2 regions of the Arthrobacter sp. UYNi723 genome follow, and region 2 is predicted to be linked to the other one. Evidence: predicted binding sites of a transcription regulator. Region 2 holds the regulator's gene; the other holds the start of a gene.

Region 1 (11,687 bases), on a different contig from region 2:
GGCCCGGGTTCACGGTGGTGAACGTGTACACACCGGAGTGGCCCACGGAAGCGCGGCCCCAGCCGGTGAAGGTGTAGCCGTCGCGGACCAGTGAACCGGTCTGCTGCGCGATCCTGCCGTCGCCGTCGGGCTGCCAGATCTCCAGGATGGCGTCCGGGATGGTTTCCCCGGCGCCGTCATACACAGTGCCCTGGAGGCGGATGGAACCGGGCGAGCCGGGCGCCAGGAGTTCGTTGTCCTTCACGAACGGCAGGGCGTAACCGTAGAACGGGCCGACGGTCTGGCCGGGGGTGGGAACAAGCTTGGTGGTTGTGCTCACGTTATTCCTCGTCTCCTGCTGCGCCGAGCGCCTCGTTTTCGGTCCAGGTCCGCTTGGAGCCGGTGAGGACGATGTCCCAGTTGTAGCCCAGGGCCCATTCGGGCTCGGTCAGGTTGTGGTCGTAGGTAGCAACGAGCCGGTCGCGGGCGTCCTGGTCCACGATGGACTGGTAGATGGGGTCCAGCGGGAACAGCTGGTCGCCGGGGAAGTACATCTGGGTGACGATGCGCTGCGTGAACTCGGTGCCGAACATGGAGAAGTGGATGTGGGCGGGGCGCCAGGCGTTGACGTGGTTCTTCCACGGGTAGGCGCCGGGCTTGATGGTGGTGAACCGGTACGAGCCGTCCTGGCCTGTGATGCAGCGGCCCACTCCGGTGAAGTTCGGGTCCAGCGGTGCCGGATGCTGGTCACGCTTGTGGATGTAGCGGCCGGAGGCGTTGGCCTGCCAGATCTCCACGAGCTGCCCGGCAACGGGGCGGCCGTCGCCGTCCAGGACCTTGCCGGCAACGATGATCCGCTCGCCCTGGGGTTCACCGTTGTGCTGGATGGTCAGGTCCGCTTCCAGGGCGTGCACGTCCTGGTGGCCGAACGCCGGCGAGTAGAGCTCGATGGTTTCCGGGTCAGCGTGGTGCAGGCTTTTGGTGGGGTGCCGCAGGATGCTGCTGCGGTAGGGCGCGTAGTCCAGCCGGGGCTGTGTTTCGGCCGGGGCGCCGTCCTTGAGCGCCCGCGCGTAGGCATCGCCCATGGCGTTAATCTCTGCACTGAGATCCTGCTGTGTCTCCACTGCGGCCTCCTTTTCTCTGGTTGTTGCTGCTAGGTGGTTGTTGCTGCTGGGGGTGTTGGTGGTGCTGTCTTACCGGTGCTGCAGGTGGTCGTACTGGACTGCGTGCCGCACGGGCGCGTTGGGGGCCCCATAGCCGTCGTAGGGGCCGCGGCGTTCCACCATTTCGAAGAACACACTCCCCACCGTGGCTGTGTAGAAATGGAGGAATTCCCCGTCCGCATCCCGGTCGTACAGGAGGTTCAGTTCCTGCAGCGTTGCCAGGAAGTCCGGGGCCAGGCCGAACCGTGCACCCAGGTCCTCGTAGTAGTTCGCCGGAATCTCCAGGAACTCCAGGCCGCGGGCCTTACAGTCCCTGGCGGTGGCCACCAGGTCATCCACCGCGAAGGCGATGTGTTCCTGATAGGTCCTGCGCTGCTGGTTCAGCGGCGCGAGGTTCAGCACCAGCCGCACGGCGCGGTCCCTGGTGGCCATGACCTGCGAGCGGACCAGGCCGGTGGGGCTGGGCACCTCCGCGAACGGCTGCGGCTCCAGGGCCAGGGCGCTCGTGTAGAAGAGGACGGCCTCGTCGAAATGCTGCCATGGCTGGGCAAGGTTGACGTGGTCGATCACGGCGGTGTGGCCGGCGGCGGGCTTTTCGAGCCCTTCCCCGAACTCGCTGGTCCAGGCCGCGGTGCCGTCCGGGCTGCCCTGGCACAGAAAGATCTCGGTGGAGTCCGGGGCGGCGAAGCCCTGGAACACCTCCTCGTTGGCTTGGCTCTTGCGCGGGACCGCGGGGGCCTTCAGCTGCTGGGCGCGGGCGGCGGCAATCACCGGGGAGTCGACGTCGAACCCCAAAGCCGCGATAGCAGGAGCGATGGCGGGCGACGCATCCCCCGCTGAATCGTCCCCCTCTGCCGGTGCGGCCTCGTTGATGATCACCCGGGCGTGGCCCATGCTCCAGAGCTGCACGTCCTTGGTGCGGTGCCGGCCGTTGAACTCGAAGCCCAGCTGGCCCAGGACCGTTTCCAGCCCCTTGGTGTCCGCGGCCCTGACTTCGGCGAAGTTGTAGCCAGCCGGCTCGGCCACTTGCGGGAGTGTGGCCAGTTCCATCGGATAACGACGGCGGGACGCGGCGGCGTTGATCCCGGCGCCGGTCCCGCCGTCGGAAGCAGCATCCAGCCACTTGGCGCTCTGTTCCTCCAGCCAGATGAGCGAGCGCATCGCGTCGACGGCGGTGCGGTCCACGTCCGACTGGCGGAAGACGTCGTTGAAGATTTCCAGCGACACCGGGCCGCTGTACCCCGCCCGGACCACGTGTCCCATGAACTTGGCAAGCTCGAACTGGCCCTCGCCCGGGAACACGCGGTAGTGCCGGCTCCAGGAGAGGACATCCATGGCGAGCTTGGGGGCGTCCGCCACCTGGACGAAGAAGATCTTGTCCGGGTTGAAGGCCTCGATGGGGGCGGTGTCCCAGCTGCGGGACAGGATGTGGAAGGAGTCCAGGCAGGTGCCCAGGCTGGGGTGGTCCACGGCTTCCACCAGCTTGTGGGCGTGCTCGTATTCGCTGACGTACTTGCCCCAGGCCAGGGCCTCGTAGGCAACCTTGACGCCATGCTCCCCCGCCAGCGCAGCCAGTTGGCCGAGCTGTTCCACCCGGAGGTCGTCGCTGTCGATGCTGGCGGTGGCCACGTTGGAGCAGACCAGGATGGTGTCCATGCCCAGCCGCGCCATGAGTTTGAATTTGGCTTCGGCGCGCCGGAGGTTGGCGGCCAGGAGGTCGTCGGACACGCTGTCGAAATCCCGGAACGGCTGGTAAAGATCCAGCGTGAGGCCAAGGTCGGCCGCCATCTTGCGGACGTCCTCGGGCGTGAGCGGCGACGTCACCAGATCCTGTTCGAAGATTTCGATGCCGTCAAAGCCCGCGATGGCGCAGGCCTGCATCTTTTCCTTCAGCGTGCCGGAGAGGCAGACCGTGGCGATTCCGGTGCGCATCAGGCCGCCACCTCTTCCTTGGCCACGAGCTCCAGGAAATGGCTGCGCATGCGGTCCGCGTTGGCTTCCAGCCCGGTGAAAATCCGGAACGAGTCTGCGGCCTGGCCCACGGCCATGCGGCCGCCGTCCAGGACCTCGCAGCCCTTGGCGCGGGCGCCGCGGACGAGTTCGGTATCGATGGGGCGGTAGACGATGTCCGCCACCCAGTGTCGTGATTCCAGCAGGCCCAGGTCCAGCGGGACGCCCGGGTGGGCGGCCATGCCGACGGGCGTGCAGTGCACCAGACCGTCGGCCTGCGGCATCAGCTGCGGCAGCTCCGCCGTCGTACGCGCTGTGACGGTGCTGCCCGGGAAGAAGCCGGCCAGTTCTGCGGCGCGTGCCGCGCAGCGGGCGGGGTCCACGTCCACCAGGTCCAGCGCCTTCACGCCGGCGGTGAGCAGGGCATAGGCGACGGCGGAACCGGCACCTCCCGCGCCAAGCTGGACAACGCGGTCCAGCCGCGCGCCCGGGAGGCCGGAGGCGAGGGCGGCGGCGAAGCCCGAAAAGTCGGTGTTGTGGCCGATGAACCGGCCGTCCTCGATGACCACGGTGTTGACGGCGCCGAGCCTGCGGGCATCCGGCGAGACCTCGTCCAGGTGCGCCAGGACAAGCTGCTTGCACGGATGGGTGATATTCAGGCCGTTGAAGCCCAGGCTGCGGGCACTCTTGAGCAGGTCCCCCACGGCGTCGCCGGAGAGTCCGAGCTCCAGCAGGTCGATGGGGCGGTAGAGGTAGCGCAGGCCCTGCACATCGCCTTCGCGTTCGTGCATGGGGGGAGTGAGTGACGGCATGACGCCGTCGCCAACCAGTCCCACAAGGTAGGACTCAGTTCGATTGCTCATCCGGGCAGCTCCTTTGATACGACACCCGGCGGGCGGCGGCGCTCGGGGCGTCCGCGGTGGGTCGGGTGATAGGGATTACAGTACAACACTTGTTCACTTCTCGCACGCTTGTTCTACATACGAACATTTAGAGACTATTTACCGTTGCGGCAAGCGCGCAGCCAGCTCTGCCGCGGCTTCCTGCAGCAGAGGCACATGGGCCAGCAGGGCTTCCATGCTGAGCCGGAACACCGGAACAGCGGTGGCCAGGGAGGCGAAGGCATGGCCCTGCGAATTGAGCAGCGGCACGGCCACGGCCCGCATGCCGCTCTCGTTCTCCTCGTCCATGACGGCATACCCCTGCCGGCGCACCTTCTCGATCTCCGCACGGAAAGCGGCACGGTCAGTGATGGTGTGTTCAGTGAGGGGCTCCAGCTCAAGCTCCTCAAGCAGCGCCGCACGCTCCGCATCCTCGGCAAAAGCCACCAGCGCCTTGCCCACGGCTGTTGCGTGCAGGGCGCCCAGATGCCCGGGATCGCTGGTGACGCGGAAGGTCTGCGGGCCGTCCACCTTGTTGACCGTGAGGTGATGGTGGCCGTCGCGGACGCTGAGGATGGTGGCCTCCCCCGTCTGTTCGGTGACGCGGCGCAGGACCGGCAGCGCCGTGCCGGCAAATCCGTGATGGTTGGAGACGCGCTGGCCCAGCTGGAAGATCCGCAGGCCCAGATGGTAGCGGCGGCCGTCCGGCTCATAGTCCACAAACCCGTCCCGCGTCAGGGAACCCAGCAGGCGGTAGGTGGTGCTGAAGGGGAGGTCGGCGCGGCGCGAGATCTCCGCGGCGCTGGCGCCACGCGGCTCGTCACCCAGGAGGACCAGCAGGCCCAGGGCCTTGCCCACCATGTCCGTACGGTCACCCTTGGGCGTCTTTGGCTCAGCGGCGACGTCATCGGGCGCTGTGGTTTGATTCACACTCATAGGTTGATGTTGCCACATCGTGAGAACTATTTCTAGATGGTGATTATTTTCTTGACAAGTGACTGCGCTCACAGCCATCATTGCTGTATCGCACAAGTAGCTCCCACCATGTGGCTACTAGCACGGGTCTTTCAACGGACTCCAGCCGCACCGCACCAGGCCTCCACACAGGCAGCTGCGGCTGCGACCCTCCAGAACCATCCGCGACAACGTCGTCACACCTAAGGAACTCCATGAGCCAGACACTTCCGTCCGCGGGGCCGGGCACCGTTGCCCCGGCCGGGACGCCAAAGAAGGCAGCCCTCGCCAGCTTCCTGGGCAGCGCCGTCGAATACTATGACTTCTTCATCTTCGGTTCCGCCGCCGCCCTGATCTTCCCCACCGTGTTCTTCCCGGATGCCGGAGCCAACGCGGCCGTGATGTCCTTCGCCACCTTCGGCTTCGCCTACGTGGCACGGCCGGTGGGCGCAGTCATCCTGGGCCACTTCGGTGACCGGGTGGGCCGGCGGAAGGTCCTGATGTTCACGCTGCTGCTGATGGGCGCCTCAACGTTCCTGATCGGCTGCCTGCCCGACTTCAACACCGTGGGCTGGTGGGCTCCGGCCCTGCTGGTGCTGGCGCGGCTTTGCCAGGGCCTCTCCGCAGCGGGCGAGCAGGCCGGCGCATCATCCATGACGCTGGAACACGCACCGGACAACCGCCGCTCCTTCTTCACGTCCTGGACCCTCACCGGCACCCAGGGCGGCCAGATCCTCGCCGCCCTCGTCTTCATCCCCGTCCTGGCACTCCCGGACGAGATCAAGTACGGCATCGGTTGGCGCGTCCCGTTCTGGCTCAGCGCCGTCGTCGTTCTTGTTGCGTTCTTCATCCGCCGCACGCTGCACGAGCCCCCGGCCTTTGAGGAAGCCCAGAAAACCGCCCAGATCTCCAAGTTGCCGGTCGCTGACCTCCTCAAGGACCACTGGCGCGACGTGCTCCGCGTGGTCTGCTGTGCCTTCATCGCCGCCGTCTCCACTGTGTTCGGCACGCTCGCCATCAGCTACGCCAAGACCGTGGCCGGTGTTGACGGCACCACCACGCTGTGGCTCGTGGTCGGCGCCAACCTGGTCGCTTTGGGCACCCAGCCGCTGTTCGGCAAGCTCGCGGACCGGATCGGCCGCAAGCCGGTCTTCATCTACGGTGCCGTGGCCAGCGCCATCCTGACTCCGGTGTTCCTGCTCAGCCTGGAATCCGGCAGCATCCCGCTGATGTTCCTCGCGGCCATCGGCTTCTTCTCCTGCGGCTACGCGGCCTCCAACGCGGTCTGGCCGTCCTTCTACGCCGAGATGTTCAGCACCAAGGTCCGCTTCTCCGGCCTGGCGATCGGTACGCAGCTGGGCTTCCTGATGGCAGGCTTCGCCCCGGCCATCGTGGCGGCGATGGGCGGCATCAAGCCCGGCGGCTGGGTCCAGATCAGCGTCTTCACCGCCATCATCTGCGGCATCTCGGCCATCTCCGCCCTGACGGCCAAGGAGACCTTCAACGTCCCCACCAAGCAGCTCGGCCTGAAGTAGGGTTCCTCGGCGAGCTGGCGTTCCTGCCCGGTTGCTTACCGGAAAGCCCGGCGCGTCCCCAGGACGCGCCGGGCTTTTCCGTGTCCTCGGGGAGGCAACCGGGCAAGAACGTACGACGGCGGGCGGCGGGTTGGGTGCCTCCCGAACCAGGCGTCAGGGCCGGCCGGTCTCCAGCACGGACGCGAGGTCGAAGCTCACCGGTTCCTCCAGCTGGGCGTAGGTGCAGGATTCGGGGTCCCGGTCCGGCCGCCAGCGTGAAAACTGGGCGGTATGCCGGAAGCGCTCACCTTCCATGTGGTCGTACCGGACCTCCACCACCAGTTCGGGCCGGAGCGGCACAAAGGACAGGTCCTTGCCGGCGCTCCACCGGCTGCCCTCCGCGTTGCGCGGGGTCCGTTCGCCGTCCGCCTGCTTGGCCCATGCCCAGGGATGTCCGTCAAGATCCGTGACCAGCGTCTGGAGTTCCTCGAACAGCTCCTGCCGGCGCTTCATGGGGAAGGCGCCGATCACGCCGACGCTGGCCAGGCCGCCGTCGTCCTTGTACAGCCCCAGCAGCAGCGAGCCGATCGCGTCCAGTCCGCTCTTGTGTACGCGGTAGCCGGCCACGACGCAGTCTGCTGTGCGTTCGTGCTTGATCTTGAACATCACGCGCTTGTCCGGCAGGTAGCTGCCGTCCAGCGGCTTGGCCACAATCCCATCCAGGCCCGCACCTTCGAACTGCTGGAACCACTGCTCGGCAATGGCCTTGTCCTGGGTCGCGGCGGTGAGGTGGACGGGCGCCTTGCTTCCGGCGAGCGCCTTTTCCAATGCTGCCCGCCTCTCGGCAAAGGGCCGGCCGGTGTAGTCCTCGTCGCCCAGGGCCAGCAGGTCAAAGGCCACAAACTTGGCGGGGGTCTGTTCGGCGAGAAGCTTTACCCGGCTGGCGGCGGGATGGATGCGCTGCTGCAGGGCATCGAAATCCAGCCGGTCACCGGATGCCCCCACCAGGACTATCTCGCCGTCCAGCACACAGCGGGGCGGCAGGTTCTCCTTGAGGGCTTCCACAAGCTCAGGAAAATACCTGGTCATGGGCTTTTCGTTGCGGCTGCCGATCTCCAGCTCATCGCGGTCGCGGAAAATAATCGACCGGAACCCGTCCCACTTGGGCTCATAGCTGAGGGCCCCGTCGGGCATTCCGCTGACGGCCTTAGCGAGCATGGGCGGGACGGGAGGCATCACGGGAAGTTGCATAGGGCCCATTCTTGCCCGGGAGGGCCCGCGGCGGTAGGCCTGAACTGGCACGATGCCCAACTGAAGGCCGCGGCGGGGTTTGACGCGTGGCATTCGCCGAATCCTGTGGTGCCACCGGAAACGAATCGATCGCGGAGAACTAACCGGCCCCTAACGTTGGGGAAACCAGGGCGCAACATTGCCCCGCCACACTGGAAGTGCCGGCAAGCGCAGGCACCAGCTCCAGCCAGGAGGACCCCATGTTGAAGGAAGCCAAAGCCCATGTAACAAGAGTCCGTGCCCTGGACCAGCTCCACCGCGGCGATGAAATCGAGGCCCGCCTCTCCGTAGGCCCCAGCTACGACGACGTGGTCATCCGCCGTGGCCGTGTCCAGGAGACAGCGCCGGGAATCGGCGTTGTCTGGATCATGGACCATAACAGCGGCTCGCGGAAAGCGATCAATACGGACGAATGCAGCGTTTGGCGGATTGCCTGATCCTGTTTCGGGCCGCTGACGCAGAACCGCCCTGCGGAATCTTGCAGCACGGCATTTTTGCACCGCGAGCGCGTGCGACGGCGGCGGGTGAAGTCAGTCAGGACTGCCCGCCGGACCGCCGGAGAGCTACTTCGGCCCTAACCTCCCGCCACCGACTGGATGACCAGTACCTCCTGGCCGGGCGACACCTCGGTTTCCAGGCCCTGGAGCCGGCGCACCTCGTCACCGGCAACGTAAATATTCACGTACCGGCGAAGCGCCCCGGTTTCGTCCCGCAGCCGCCTGGCCAGCACCGGGTAACCCCCGGTCACCGAATCCAGCAGGCTTCCCACCGTCACCGTCCCGTCGGCGGGCGCAGTCAGGATGGACTGCCCGCCGGCCAGCGGCTGGAGGATGCTGGGTAGTACCACGCTGATGTCAGGCACCGCGGGTCGCTGCCGTTTCCGGAGCCGCCAGTCCAGCCGCCGAGACTACGGTCGCGCGGACACACAGGACGTCGGGGAGATGGCTGACAACCTCGGCAAACGTCTCCCCTTCATCCGCGCTGGCGTACACCGTGCCGCCGCGCGTTCCGAAGTAGACGCCGGCCGGCTCGGATGCGTCCACGCCCGCGGCGTCGCGGAGGACGCTGTTGTACTCCCCCTTGGGCAGGCCGGTATCCAGGCGCTTCCAGGTGGCCCCGGCATCGTCCGTTCGGTGCACGGCAAGCTTCCCTTCGGGCGGGATCCGCTCGCCGTCGGCCTTGAGCGGCACAACCCAGGCGGTTCCATCCCGCCGCGGGTGCGTCAGCATCACAAAGCCAAAGTCGGCAGGAAGGCCCCCGGCGATGGAGTTCCAGTTTTCGCCGTTGTCATCCGTGCGGTAGACGCCATGATGGTTCTGCGCGTAAAGCCGTCCTTCCACCGAAGCATCCGCCGCGATCTTATGGACGCACTGGCCGAACTCAGGATTGGGGTCCGGCATGAAGTAGGCCGAAATACCCTTGTTGCGGGGCTCCCAGGACGCACCGCCGTCGAGCGAGCGGTACACACCGCCGGTGCTCATGGCGACGTGGACGTTGTCCCCGGCCGGGTTCACCACGATGGAGTGGGCGGCGGCGCCGCCGTAGCCCGCACCCCATTCGCTGCGATGAGGATGATCCCATAGCCCGCGGTTGAGTTCGAAATGCTCGCCGCCATCGGTGGATTTCCAGACCGAAATCGGTTCGGCCCCTGCCCACACCACTCCTGGCCGCGACTCTGCGTCCGGATAGATCTGCCAGATGCGCTCCACTGCCGCGCCGGTGTCTTCGGGAAACATGATGGCGCCCTGTTCGGGCTCGGTCCAGGTGGCGCCGAGGTCATCGGAATGGGCCACAGTGGGGCCCCAGTGCTCGGACCTGACGCCCACCATGATCCGGGTACGGCCGTCCCGTGTGTCGATCCCGATGCTGGGGATTTCGCTCATCAGGAAATGCGGGCCGGAGAAGGACCATTGTTTCCGGTCCTGGCTGGTGGCCAGCCAGAGGCCTTTTTTGGTCCCGATTGCTAAGACAAAGTTCTCTACGGTTGCCATGCACCCCATGCAACCACCCCGGCCGGAGGGCCGCAACGCTTTTCTTCGCTATGTGGACTGGTCCGGCGTGGCCGGACCGCGCCCTGTCAGTCGACGAATTCGGACTGCGTCTCGATGAAATCCCAGTCCGCTTCGGTGAGCACAGCCACCGGGGTACCCGGATGCGGCCCGCCGGCTTCGGCGATGCCCTGCAGCACCGGCAGCGGCAGTTCCGCCGCACGGAGGTTTTCTCTCAGCCATTCCTTGGTTTGCAGGTCCAGATCCAGCCACCACATGTAGATTTCCATGCCGGTCACGCACCTTTCGTATGCTCCAACGTTAGGCGCCGCCCTGTCCACGTTCAAGGGTGGCCACAACCTGGCAATGCTCCCGATTCCGCGTACATGCAGGTAACGGCGCAGGTCAAAGGCCGAAAAAGACGAGTACCCGCTACTCGCGACCGCGCCCGTCCGGCGCCCCTAGCCTGAAGCCACAAGCAAAACTGATCATGCTGCTGGGGGCATTCAGAACCGTCGCTTCTCCCTTGCCGCCGTGGTCCTTTCAGAACAATCTGGGGAGACGAAAACCATGAAACGAACATTCGCAACTTTGGGGGTCGTGGGGCTAGCAATGCTCAGCGTCACGGCGACTCCGGCCACTGCGGCCGACAACTTCACTCTTTGCCATAACGGAAGAACCATCGCCATCGACCTCAACGGGGTGAACGGCCTGGCTGGGCATGCCGGACACGCGGATGACATCATTCCGCCGAATGCTCTACTGCCCGGCGGCTCGAACTGGCCTGTGGGTGGCGATCCTACCCAAGCCTGCCTCACGCCGCCCCCAGTGGACCCGCCTGTGGATCCGCCTGTGGACCCGCCAGTCGATCCGCCTGTGGACCCACCCGCGGAGGCGGACCCAGTGGTCACAGAGGTCCCCGTGGCGCTTACTCCGGCGGCTCAGACGCCAGCACCCCAGGTTGCCGCACCGAAGGCAGCTGCCGCAAAGGCGCCCGCCGCAGCAGCAGCCGCTGTCAGCCAGGGCACCAACCAGGGCTTCAACGCGCAAACCGCCATCGGCGGATCAGATGAAAATACTACCTGGCTGGCCGGTCTGGGCGTCCTGCTAGGTGCGGGCGCTGTGGTTGCAGTGCGCCGCAAGTCCCGGACGGAATCGCCGACGGCGGGCTGACGCCGCCAGAGCCTCCGGGGTCTGTTACCGAGGGCGTCCCGCCAAAACCTGGCGGGACGCCCTCGGCGCAATTTCAAGCGGGCGCACCCTCCACCTTCTGAACGCAAAGGCTTCTGAACGCAAAGGAACATCATGGCCAAGCACTCCGGCACCCACGGCTTCCGCGGTGGCGTTCTGCGTGTCCTGGAAGTCCTGCGCGACCGGGGATGGAACCGTGGAGATCTGGCAATCCTGCTGTGCGGAGTCCTGGGTTTCCTGTCCCTCACCTTCGGTGCACCCCTGCTCAAGCACGGGGAAGCCGCCGTCCCCACAGCGGAACTGTCGGCACCATTCCGGGCCACGCCGTCGTCCGCTCCTTGGCCGCTGTCCGGCACGGGCGAAGCTCCGGGGGCAGCTCCAAAGACGGCAACAGCCCCGGCCGCAGACGCCACCACCCCCGGCCCGGCCTTGCCGGAAGCCTCCGCACCCCTGCGTATCCTCTATCCCGCTGCGGCAATCGACACGGCCGTCCATCCCCTTGAACCGGACGCCTCGGCCGTCGCCACGCGTACAGTGGAGCCGCCCCCCACCATGGACGGGTATTGGCTGACACCGTTCGGGACTCCCGGCAACGGGTCGGACAACACCACGTACATCATCGGACACAGCTGGGAGGGCCGGGACGCCCCGTTCAACCACCTCAGCTCCGCCGCAGCCGTCGGAGACACCTTCGACGTCGTCACCGCGACCGGCACCATCCCTTACCGGGTGGACAGCGTCACCACGTACCTCAAGGACAGCCTTAAGGACAGCCCC
Region 2 (11,687 bases):
GCCGCTGAGCACCATGCCGGTTCCAGCTGCCACTGCGAATACGGCCGCTACAGTGGCCGTGAGCCAGGCGAAGTTGTGGGCCACCTTGCCCCGCAGCCCCGCCGACCCGCTGCGGGTGCGTTCTGCCCCGGCCGGGACGAGGTCTGCCGCTGCTTCCTGGAGGTGTGCCGGTGCTTCCTGGAGGTGTGCCGGTGCGGCGGAAACCACAGCCACTTCCGCGGCGTGGCGCTGGTCTGCCTGGCACTCCTCAGTCTGCGTGGCACTTCGAGTAGGCGGGTTAAACCACATGAGGAACAACCCGGCCAGTGACGTGGAAACGCCCACCACGGTGAGTCCCAGAACGGTGAAGCCGCTGGTGGCCACAACGGCTCCGGCGGCAGGCCCGATCATAAACACCATCTCCGTGGCGATCGAGTCCAGCGCAAAAGCGGTCCGCCGCTGGTCGCCGTCCGCGAGAACGCCTAGGGACTGGCGGATCACACTGAAAATCGGCAACGTCAGCAGGCCGCCGACGAACACCAGCGGAAGCAGCCACTGGTAGGACACGTGCGGCACCATGGACCAGATGAGGGCCTCTGACACCACCGACGGAATCAGCGCCCGGCGCAGGCCAACAGTGTCCACGCGCCGGCCGCGCCATGGTGCGCCAACGGCAATGCCGATGGTCATAACAGCCGCTGCGGCACCGGCCGCTGCGTAGCCCTGGTCCAGGGTCAGCACGATGTGCAGGGTCAGCAGCATGCCTGCCGCGGAGTGGGGGATGCGGGCGATCATGCCGACCAGCAGCAGCCGCCGGATGGGCCGGTGGGCCAGCAGCTCCCGGTAAAGAGCGAAGTTCACGGAAAATCCTTTGGGTCTGCCCGCGGCAGCCCGGGATCTCCGCGCCAACCGTCAGCTATTGTGCTGCGCGCCGCAACTTGATTTCGATCGAGTCAACACGCTCTCCAAACAATACATTCCGGGACCATGCCTGTTGGAGGCCGGACACCAGGTCCCGGACTGCCGGAGCGTCCAACCCATCCTCAAGGTGGAGCAGCACCTGAAGTTCCGGCCCGGCACCGCCCCCGGAGAGCGTGGCACCGGTACCGGTGCGGGCAGCGACGCCGGAACCCTTGAGGAGGGCAAGCTTGCGTACCGCAGGGAAGGCGTCCGTTGCCTCAGCCATCTCGGCTACCAGCGCTGCATCAGCATAGGACGGGATCCAGTCCCGTTGTTGGGCCAGCGCCCAGACGGCGGGCCGCCGGACCACAAACGTAACCTCCGAGCCTGGATCGAGCACCAGTAACTCGGCCCCCTCGGCCACGGCTGAGAGGGCAGCCCGGGCAGCGTATACCGCCACCGGCCGGGCTTCTGGATGCCAGGCAGCCAAGGCCTCAGCCGAGGTAAAGGCCGGCATGGCCGTCCGGCCGTCGGCGGCCTTCAGGGTGACCATCGCCATGTCCGCTTGCTTGTCCGACGTCAGGCCTTCGACCCCTTCCGTTGCCTCGCCAAGCTGCGCGATGATCGGGACAAAGACGCGGGCGGTGGCCAGCGAGGCCACCACAGCCGCTTCCTCGCCGTTGCCGTCAACCAGGGCCGCGACGGCGGCGAGGTAGCCGGCGTCGGCCGTGCCGTCGTCGTCCTCGAAGTTGTGGATCCTGCCGTCGTCCCCGGCGAGGCTCCGGCCTTCCCATGGCTGGCCGGCCGAGTCAGTACGGCCACCCGCGCCCGCCAATGCCGCGGCAATGTGTCCGGGCAGATGGCGCGGCGGCGATTCCGCTGCCGGATCGGCGTTATGCGTGCTGTCCACGGAAACTGCCTAGCGGCGGCCGGCGACGTCGAGTGCTTCGGGGAGTGTGAAGGCACCGGCGTACAGCGCCTTGCCCACGATCGCGCCTTCCACACCCAGCGGCACCAGGGAGCGCAGCACTTTCAAGTCGTCAAGGCTGGAGATGCCGCCGGAGGCGACCACCGGTTTGCCGGTCTTCTCCACCATCTGGCGCAGGAGTTCAACGTTGGGACCCTGCAGTGTGCCGTCTTTCGTCACGTCAGTGACAACGTACCGGGAGCACCCGGCTTCTTCGAGCCGGCCCAGGACCTCCCAGAGGTCGCCGCCTTCTTTGGTCCAGCCGCGGCCTGCCAGCGTGGTTCCGCGGACGTCGAGGCCGACGGCGATCCTGTCGCCAAAGCGGTCGATGGCACTGCGGGTCCACTCGGGGTTTTCCAGCGCCGCTGTGCCGAGGTTGACGCGGGCAACGCCGAGGGCCAGCGCCGCCTCGAGGGATTCGTCGTCCCTGAGTCCGCCGGACAGCTCCACCTTGATGTCGAGCCGGCCCACCACTTCACGGAGCAGCTCGGCGTTCGAGCCCCGGCCGAACGCGGCGTCGAGGTCCACCAGGTGTACCCATTCGGCGCCCTGCCGCTGCCAGTTGAGGGCTGCCTCCAGCGGTGTGCCGTAGCTCGTCTCGCTGCCGGCCTCGCCTTGGACCAGCCGCACGGCCTGTCCGTTTACGACATCGACGGCGGGCAGCAGTTCAAGAACCGGCAGATCGGTTGCGGTGGTCATCTCAAATCCTTATGGGTGTTGGGTTGCTCGTGGAAGCGGAACTGGGGGTTGCGTGGGCTAGGTTCCAGGAAGCGTCAGCAGGTACGCGGCCAGCAGCGCCATGCCGGCCAGGACGTAGAAGCCCACCTGGGTCCAGAGCGGTTTGTGCTGCTGCCTGAAGGACAGTGCGCCGCCCACCAAAAGGCCGGCCAGGCCCATCAGGACAATCGACCACATCTAGGCGGCGTCCGTGGCAGCTGGCTTGCGAAGGCCGTCCACCCAGTTGCGCAGTAGCCGTGCACCGGCGTCGCCGGATTTTTCCGGGTGGAACTGGGTAGCGCAGAGCGGTCCGTTCTCCACTGCGGCAATAAAGCGCGAGCCATGCTCTGACCAAGTCACCAGCGGCGCAGTCATCCGCGGCTGGATCACGTCGAAGTTCCAGTCCTGGACGCCATAGGAGTGGACGAAGTAGAAGCGCTGATCCGCGACGCCGGCGAAGAGTTTGGATCCTTCCGGAACGTCAACCGTGTTCCAGCCCATGTGTGGCACCACCTCGGCGGGAAGGAGTTCCACTTTGCCCGGCCACTCCCCCATGCCTTCAGCTTCTGTCCCGTGCTCCACTCCGGCCTCGAACAGGACCTGCAGGCCCACGCAGATTGCCAGGACCGGCCTGCCACCGGCCACGCGCCGGCCAATCAGCCGGATGCCGTCCACGGCCTTGAGCTCGCGCATCACAGTCTCGAACGCGCCGACGCCGGGTACTACCAAGCCGTCGGCATTAAGCACGTCCTCCGGCTTGGAGCCGAGGATGACCTCGGCTCCTGCCCGCTCCAGGGCGCGCACGGCGGACCGGACGTTTCCCGAACCGTAATCCAGGACAGTGACCGTGGGCTTACCTTCGGGCGACACAGGCTTCTTGCCGGTGGCCGGATCGATGACGGCGCCGTCCCGGAGAATTTGGCCGCTCACAGGGCACCCTTGGTGGAGGGGATTCCCTCCACGCGCGGATCGGGCTCGACCGCAGCACGCAGGGCGCGGGCGAAGGCCTTGAACTGCGCTTCCACAATGTGGTGCGGGTCGCGGCCCGCGATGACGTTCATGTGGAGGCAGATGCCGGCATGAAGCGTGATGGCCTCAAAGACGTGGCGGGTCAATGACCCCGTGAAGTGGCCGCCGATCAAGTGGTACTCCTGCCCGGCAGGCTCTCCGCCGTGCACCAGGTAGGGGCGGCCGGAGACGTCGACGACGGCGTGCGCCAGGGCTTCGTCGAGGGGCACGGTGGCCTCGCCGAACCTGCGGATCCCGGCCTTGTTTCCCAAGGCAGTGCGCAGAACTTCACCGAACGTGATGGCGACGTCCTCCACCGTGTGGTGGACGTCAATGTGGGTGTCGCCGGTGGCTTTGACCGTCATGTCAATGAGCGAGTGCTTGCAGAGCGCCGTCAGCATGTGGTCGTAGAACGGGACAGACGTGTCGATGTCGGATACGCCCGTGCCGTCGAGGTTAATCTCCACGAGCACTGACGATTCACTGGTGGCACGCTCCATGCGTGCGGTCCGGGGCGCGGCAGCGTTCGATCCGGTGAAGCTCATGGTCATATGTCCTTTAGGCGAAGTCAGTGGTGCGAAAGCGAAGGAGAAGTGCCGGCGCGCGGCGGCGCCGATACTTCAAGTTTAGGCGGGCAGCCTGGCCTGGCTGGCCAGGATGCGTTCCAGCGACGTCAGGAAGGCTGTGGTCTCCGTCTCAGTTCCCGCCGTGACACGCAGGTGGCCGGGGATGCCGACGTCGCGGATGAGCACGCCGTCGTCCAGCAGCTGCTGCCAGACGTCATGGGGGCTGTCGAGGCCGCCGAAGAAGACATAGTTCGAATCGGAGGCGGCAGGTTTGAGTCCCAGTCGGGTGAGTTCCGAGACGATGCGGTCGCGCTGCTCCTTGATGTCCTCGACATCGGCCATCAGCGCAGTGCGGTGCTTCAGGGCGGCGAGGGCCGTTGCCTGGGTGATGGCCGAAAGGTGGTACGGCAGCCGGACCAGGCGTAGTGCGTCCGTGACTTCAGGAGCGGCGGCCATGTAGCCCAGGCGGGCGCCCGCGAGGGCGAACGCCTTGCTCATGGTGCGGGACACAATGAGGCGCTCCCGGCCGGGCAGCAACGTAAGGGCGCTCGGCGTTCCGTCGTGGGCGAACTCGTGGTAGGCCTCGTCAACGATGACGATGGTCTGGCTGGCCTCGCCGGCCTCGTACACGGCCTCCACAACGTCCAGGCCCAGGCCCGTGCCGGTGGGATTGTTCGGCGAGCAGAGGAAAACGATGTTGGGCTGAAGCTCTTTGACCTGCAACGCGGCCGACTCGGCACTGAGCCCGTAATCGTCGGCCCGCTGGCCGACGATGTACCCGGTGTCCGTGCCGCTGGCCAGGAGCGGGTACATGGAGTACGTGGGCGGGAATCCCAGGGCCGTGCGCCCGGGTCCGCCGAATGCCTGGAGAATCTGCTGGAGGACCTCGTTGGACCCGTTGGCCGCCCAGATGTTGGTTGCATCCAGACCGTGGCCGAGATATTCGGCCAGCGCTTCCCGGAGTTCGGTGAACTCACGGTCCGGGTAGCGGTTGAGGCCTGCCGCGGCTTCCGTCACGGCCACGCTGATCGCGGCTCGTACGTCCGCCGGGACGCCATGGGTGTTTTCGTTGACGTTCAGCAGGATAGGTACATCCAGCTGCGGGGCACCGTACGGGGTCAGTCCGCGGAGGTTGGTCCGGAGGGGAAGTCTGTTCAGACGCTCTAGCTGGTCATTCACCTGAACAGTTTAGGTCCGAAGCAGACGGCCGGAAAATGTGACGGCCTGCGGCGGCACACGCCCGAGCCTGCAGGCTCTTTACCTGGTGGGGACGAAGAGTTGCTGTCCGGGGACAACGCCCCCGGCGGAAAGGTTGTTCAACTGGGCAATATCCGCGATGACATCACGGGGATCACGCTCGGGCGCCACCGCACTGGCAATGGCCCAGAGTGACTGGCCGGCCTGCACCGTGACCGAGACTGTTGGCGTCAGTGACAGGTCGGCGGCAGAATCGGCGGCCTTTGCCGGGGCGTTGAGGAAACCCGCCAGGGAAAGCAGGATTGCGGCAAGGATCACCAGCGGGATGCCGATGAGGACAATCCGGCCCCTGCGGGTCAGGCGCAGCGGCGGCAACGATTCCCTGCGCTGCCTTGGCGCCGAACCCGACGTCGAAACGGGTGCGGACCACTGCCGCGAGGTGAGGTCCTGCACGGAAATGAGCTGCGGACGCGAGTCCTGCGAAGCAGATATAGCTGACATGAAATGAGCCCTCCTGGACCATACTGTGCTGCCCGGCGCGCCCTCCGCGTCCACTTGCCGGTACCGGCCTGAGCCGTCCATAAATTCGAATATTCGAATCCGCAAGCAACGAGTAGAACACATGTTCGAACTTTGCTTCTTCATTTTTAGCACTTATCAACGAATATTGTCGAGACTCGCTAGAACAAATGTTTGAAAAAGGCCTGTGGCTGGCCTACGTTTGGATCAAAGAACAACCACCTCTGTAGTTGATCAGCAGGGTCTGACAATCAACTCCGACACCAGCCCCGGGGCGTTCCAGGCACCAGCGGCCGGAGCGGAGCCGGACAACCGAAAGGCATTGGCGAACATGGCAGCACCAGCCGCCGAGGGCAAGGCGACACCGCAGCGCCGCCAGCCCCAACGGACCCCCAAGGGGCTCACCGCCCGCCAAAAGAAGATCCTTGAAACCATCCAGCGCTCGGTGAATGACAACGGCTATCCGCCGTCGATGCGTGAAATCGGTGACACCGTGGGCCTGGCGAGTTTGTCGAGCGTGACCCACCAGCTCTCACAACTGGAGAAGCTGGGATACCTTCGCCGGGACCCCAAGCGTCCGCGCGCCATGGAAGTCCTGATGCCGTTGACGCTGGACGGCGGGTCCACAAAGTCCAACGGGACAACCAAGCCCTCAGTGCTGCACGGCATCGGCGGAACGGTCACCGAACTGCCCTCTGCCATGGACACCGCCATGGTGCCTTTGGTGGGCCGGATCGCGGCTGGCGGGCCCATCCTTGCTGATCAGGTGGTGGAAGACGTGATGCCCCTGCCCCGGCAGCTCGTGGGCCAGGGTGAGCTGTTTATGCTGCGCGTGGCCGGCGACTCCATGGTGGACGCTGCCATCTGCGACGGCGACTGGGTAGTGGTCCGCCGGCAGGCAGACGCCTCCAACGGCGATATTGTCGCGGCCCTGCTGGACGACGAAGCCACCGTCAAGACCTTCCGCCAGCGCGATGGCCACACGTGGCTGTTGCCGCAGAACACCCAGTACGAGCCCATCCTGGGCGATCACGCCACAATCATGGGCAAGGTCGTCTCGGTCCTGCGGTCGCTATAGGACGCCAGCCGGCGCTGCACGCGCTGGCTAGGAAGCGCCCTGGTTAGGACGGGCCCTGGCTTGTAGGACCCTCGCAGGATCCGCGTTCAGTCAGGCGCCCTTCCCGGCCAGCCTTTCCAGGGCGGCGAACGCCGTTTTGCGGTCCGTGGTGGGCCAGAACGGTGGCAGCGCGGCGCGGAGGAATCCGGCGTAGCGCTCGGTGGCAAGCCGGGAATCAAGCACGGCCACCACGCCTTTGTCTCCGGTGGAACGGATCAGCCTGCCAGCGCCCTGGGCCAGGCGGATGGCCGCGTAGGTCGCCGATACCGCCATAAAGCCGTTTCCGCCGGCCTGCGCAACGGCGCGGGACCGTGCGGTCATCAGCGGGTCATCCGGCCGCGGGAACGGAATGCGGTCGATCACCACCAGCCGGCATGATCCACCCGGAACATCTACGCCCTGCCACAGGGACATGGTGCCGAACAGGCAGGTATCGGGCTCGTCGGCGAACTGCTTCACGAGGGCCGTCATGGTGGAGTCGCCCTGGCAGAGAATGCTGAGGCCAAGCCGGGGACGCATCGCCTCAGCGGCCTCCTCGGCCGCACGCCGGGACGAAAACAGGCACAGGGCACCGCCGCCGGACGCCCGGATCAGCGCCTCAAGTTCATCGAGGGCCTCCGGCGACGCCCCGCGGCCTGGCTTGGGGAGGTGCCCTGCGACGTAAAGGATCCCCTGCTTGGGATAGTCAAAGGGCGATCCGACGTCGATCCCGGTCCAGCTGGGCGCGCCCTCCCCCACCAGTCCCAAGCCGCCGGCAGCCGGTTCAAAGGCTGAGCCGATGGCAAGCGTTGCAGAGGTCAGCACCACGGTGTGGCCGGCGAAAAGCCCCTCGCGGAGCTTGCCGGCAACGCTGAGCGGCGCGATGTTGACCAGGGCCGGCGCGGACTCGTCGGGCTGCGCATAGCCATGCTGCGGATCGAAGGAACTTGCGCGGGAGAACCACACCACTTCCCGGTTTTCCCGGGCAACAATCAGCCGTTCGCAAAGTTCGAGGATCAGCATCAGGCGTGAGCGCGCGAGCTGCCGGCCGCCGTCGGCCGTTTGGCTGCCGTCACCCTTGGAATCGGACAGGGCAGCGCGGCAGGCCTCACGCAACTGGTCCACGCAGTCCAGCTGTTCGTCGTTGAGGCCGTTGGGGAGCAGCCCGTTGGGCACTCCGGCAAGGGCGAGTTCCAGGTTGGCGGCAGCGGCGTTGAGCGCATCCACGGTGATGGCCGTGTGTTTCCGTGCGCCCGACGCCGCAGCGTGGACCATTGCCACGGAGAGTTGACCCGACACCGCCCCGGTGACGCGGTCCTGCAGTTCGTGGGCCTCGTCCACCACCACAACGTCGTATTCGGGAAGCACTGCCAGGCCTTCAAAGGCGCTGACGGCGAGCATGGCATGGTTGGTCACCACGACGTCGGCCTCGGCGGCGTCGTGGCGCGCCAGTTCGCTGAAGCATTCGGCTGCCATGGGGCATTTTTGGGCCCCCAGGCATTCCATGGACGTCACCGAAACCTGCCGCCAGGCCCGGTCAGTAACGCCGGGCAGGAGTTCGTCACGGTCGCCCGTGGTGGTCTTCTCCGCCCACTCGCGCAGGCGCACCACTTCCTTGCCCAGCTGGGACGACGGCCCGCCCAATGCGGCGGCGAAATGCGGGACGCTGGTGTCTTCGCCGAGGGAGAACAGCTGGCCCTCGGCGGGTTCCTCGGAGGGGAACCCGCCTTCGAGCTTGTGCTGGCAGACATAGTTGGAGCGGCCCTTGACCAGGGCCACCTTGACCGGGCGGTCCAGGGCAGGGGTGATCGTCTTCAGCAGCCGGGGAAGGTCGCGGCCCACAATCTGGGTCTGCAGCGCAAGCGTGGCTGTGGACACCAGGGTGGGTTTGTTGCTCACGAGCGAGTGCGCAATGAGCGGAATCAGGTAGGCCAGGGACTTTCCGGTCCCCGTTCCGGCCTGAACCAGGAGGTGGTCGCCGGTTTCGATGGCCCTGGCCACCTGCCTGGCCATCTCGTGCTGCCCGCTGCGGCTTTGACCGCCCATGCCAGCCACGGCGCGGTCGAGCAATTCGATCACGAACTGTTCGCCGGCCGTACCTTTGACTTCCCTCGCCACAACTTCAGTCATGGTTGATGAAGGATTCCAGTTCAGCCGCAAGGCCCTCACGCACCATCACCAAAGCGCGGGTACCGTGCTCGCCGTGATCCAGGCTCAGGATCTCGGCATCGGTCTCGTGCAGTTTGCTGATCAGGTCACCGCGATCGTAAGGAATCAGGAGCTCCAGCTTTACGCCGGGCCGCGGAATCCCGTCACTGATGGCCCGAAGCAGTTCGGCGATCCCCTGGCCGGTGCGGGCCGAGACCACTACGTGGCGCGGCTCGCGCTGCTTGAGGCGCTCCACCACAAACGGATCAGCGGCATCGGCCTTGTTCAGGACAATGATCTCTGGCACCTTGCGGGCATCCACTTCGCTGAAGACCTTGCGGACAGCAGCAATCTGGCCCTCGGGGTCCGGGTGGGACACATCCACCACGTGCAGGATCAGATCCGCGTCAGCCACTTCCTCCAACGTGGAGCGGAAAGCCTCCACCAACTGCGTGGGCAGCGACCGGACAAAACCCACGGTGTCCGCGAGGGTGTACCCGAGGCCATCAGAGGTCTCGGCCTTTCGCACGGTGGGATCCAGTGTGGCGAACAGTGCGTTCTCCACCAGCACGCCGGCGTCGGTCAGCCTGTTCAGCAGCGATGACTTCCCGGCGTTGGTGTACCCGGCAATCGCAACCGAAGGCACTGAATTACGACGGCGGTTGGCCCGCTTGGTTTCCCGTGCCGGCTTCATTGCCGCGATCTCGCGCCGTAGCTTGGCCATGCGGGTCCGGATCCGGCGACGGTCCAGTTCGATTTTTGTTTCACCCGGTCCGCGCGAACCCATGCCTGCGCCAGCGCCGCCCACCTGGCCACCGGCCTGGCGGGACATCGATTCACCCCAGCCACGCAGGCGTGGCAGGAGGTATTCGAGCTGCGCCAGTTCCACTTGGGCCTTGCCTTCACGGCTCTTGGCGTGCTGGGCAAAGATGTCCAGGATCAGGGCCGTGCGGTCAATGACTTTGACCTTGACAATGTCCTCGAGGCTACGCCTCTGGGACGGTGCCAGTTCGGCATCAACCACAACGGTGTCAGCCCCGGTGGCCATCACGATTTCCTTGAGCTCAAGGGCCTTTCCGGAACCCAGGAACGTGCCCGGGTCCGGTTTGGCACGGCGCTGCACCATCCCGTCCAGGACTTCCGAGCCTGCTGTTTCAGCGAGGGCGGCGAGCTCACGCAGGGAATTTTCCGCGTCCGCCAAGGTGCCTTCGGACCATAGCCCGGCCAGGACCACACGTTCGAGCCGCAGTTGCCGGTATTCGACTTCGGTGACGTCTTCGAGTTCCGTGGACAGCCCGGCCACGCGCTTCAGTGCCCGGCGTTCCTCCCGGTCCTGCTGGTCGCCGTCGTAGCTGGTGTGTTCGTCGTCCAAGCGGGAGATCGCCTGAGCCCTGCCGAACACGCCCTTGTCACCGTCTGCGGCGGTGACGTTCCTGGCCGGTACGTCCTTGGCGAGAATCCGGTCGATGACAGCTTGGATCTCCTCGGGACTCATGTCCTGGGCTGCTGGATCTGAACCGGTGTTGGGCTGGCTGGTCATGGTCTCCTTTGAAGTTTCGGCATTTTCAGAATAGTGCCGATCGTTGTTCAGTGGTGAAGTATTCGCGCTGGGCTGACGGCTTGCAGTCATCCGGGCCTCCTGGTCTGCTGCGCGCCGGTCAGGACCGGGCCGCGCAGGGAGTCTTCGCATCCGGGGATGCGTGGAGTGGTGGAAAGCGCGGGCAAAACAGCAAGGACCGGCGGCGGCAGATCGCTCGAGTATTGCCCGGCGGCATACCAGATACGTAAGACCTGGTATGTGGCGCACTTGCGGAAGGTTAATACCTGCATCGCTGCGGGGCACAGCTTCGGAACAGGCGGCGTCCGGGAGGGACACCGGCCATGCCGACTACTCGAAGATCAAGAACATGGGTTCAAGATTAGCAGAAGCGCTGCCCGCGGTTTCGCATTGTCCACCCCGGCCAACTAATCTGGCCAGTTATGGAGTCCGCACACTATTTCAGCGCATCGCCCGCTGGGCCGTTCACCCGCAAGCCGCTCACCGTGGAACTGGCCGGCGAGACGCGCACGCTGCAGACGTCCGGCGGCATCTTCAGCCCCGACGGCATCGACAAGGGGACGGCGGTGCTCCTGGCCGAGGTGCCGGCCCCGGACCCCACAGGCAACCTCCTTGACATCGGCTGCGGCTGGGGGCCCATTGCCCTGACCCTCGCATTGCGGGCGCCACACGCCAAGGTCTACGCCGTGGACGTCAATGAACGCTGCATCACGCTGACCAACGAGAATGCGGCCCTGCTGGGCCTGGGCAGCGTGCTGGCCAGCACGCCGGAGGCGGTGGACCCGGACCTGCGCTTTGACACGATCTGGTCCAATCCGCCAATCCGGATCGGCAAGGATGAACTCCACAGCCTCCTGAAGCTGTGGCTGCCCCGGCTGGCGCCGGGAGGCTCCGCGTGGCTGGTGGTCCAAAAAAACCTGGGCTCGGATTCGCTTCAGCGCTGGCTCGCGACGGAACTGGATGCATCCTTCGCCGTGAGCCGGGAGTCCACGTCCAAGTCCTTCCGCATCCTTCGGGTCAGGAAAGCGTCCC

The links. The regulator LexA, encoded in region 2, represses DNA repair genes until DNA is damaged. The targets are predictions, from matches to a motif close to TCGAACANNTGTTCGA.
Region 1: ACVWY0_RS11845 (shikimate dehydrogenase) is a predicted target of LexA. The motif match lies at 4,056-4,071, and genes of this name have one in related genera.

The regions. Positions count from the first base shown of each region.
Region 1 is NZ_JBSRZM010000013.1:68,870-80,556, forward strand. Features, by position in the region: gene pcaG (protocatechuate 3,4-dioxygenase subunit alpha) at 1-319, opposite strand, end outside; gene pcaH (protocatechuate 3,4-dioxygenase subunit beta) at 321-1,103, opposite strand; gene ACVWY0_RS11840 (TIM barrel protein) at 1,173-3,074, opposite strand; gene ACVWY0_RS11845 (shikimate dehydrogenase) at 3,074-3,955, opposite strand; gene ACVWY0_RS11850 (IclR family transcriptional regulator) at 4,094-4,909, opposite strand; gene ACVWY0_RS11855 (MFS transporter) at 5,143-6,462, shown strand; gene ACVWY0_RS11860 (ATP-dependent DNA ligase) at 6,616-7,692, opposite strand; gene ACVWY0_RS11865 (hypothetical protein) at 7,932-8,168, shown strand; gene ACVWY0_RS11870 (MoaD/ThiS family protein) at 8,306-8,593, opposite strand; gene ACVWY0_RS11875 (WD40/YVTN/BNR-like repeat-containing protein) at 8,586-9,731, opposite strand; gene ACVWY0_RS11880 (hypothetical protein) at 9,809-10,009, opposite strand; gene ACVWY0_RS11885 (LPXTG cell wall anchor domain-containing protein) at 10,623-10,892, shown strand; gene ACVWY0_RS11890 (class F sortase) at 11,025-11,687, shown strand, end outside.
Region 2 is NZ_JBSRZM010000024.1:24,092-35,778, reverse strand. Features, by position in the region: gene ACVWY0_RS17050 (MFS transporter) at 1-840, opposite strand, end outside; gene ACVWY0_RS17045 (SseB family protein) at 896-1,789, opposite strand; gene priA (bifunctional 1-(5-phosphoribosyl)-5-((5-phosphoribosylamino)methylideneamino)imidazole-4-carboxamide isomerase/phosphoribosylanthranilate isomerase PriA) at 1,799-2,545, opposite strand; gene ACVWY0_RS17035 (hypothetical protein) at 2,603-2,761, opposite strand; gene hisH (imidazole glycerol phosphate synthase subunit HisH) at 2,762-3,493, opposite strand; gene hisB (imidazoleglycerol-phosphate dehydratase HisB) at 3,490-4,116, opposite strand; gene ACVWY0_RS17020 (histidinol-phosphate transaminase) at 4,198-5,316, opposite strand; gene ACVWY0_RS17015 (LysM peptidoglycan-binding domain-containing protein) at 5,395-5,835, opposite strand; gene lexA (transcriptional repressor LexA) at 6,185-6,931, shown strand; gene ACVWY0_RS17005 (ATP-dependent DNA helicase) at 7,022-9,079, opposite strand; gene hflX (GTPase HflX) at 9,072-10,637, opposite strand; gene ACVWY0_RS16995 (class I SAM-dependent methyltransferase) at 11,078-11,687, shown strand, end outside; gene dapF (diaminopimelate epimerase) at 11,673-11,687, opposite strand, start outside.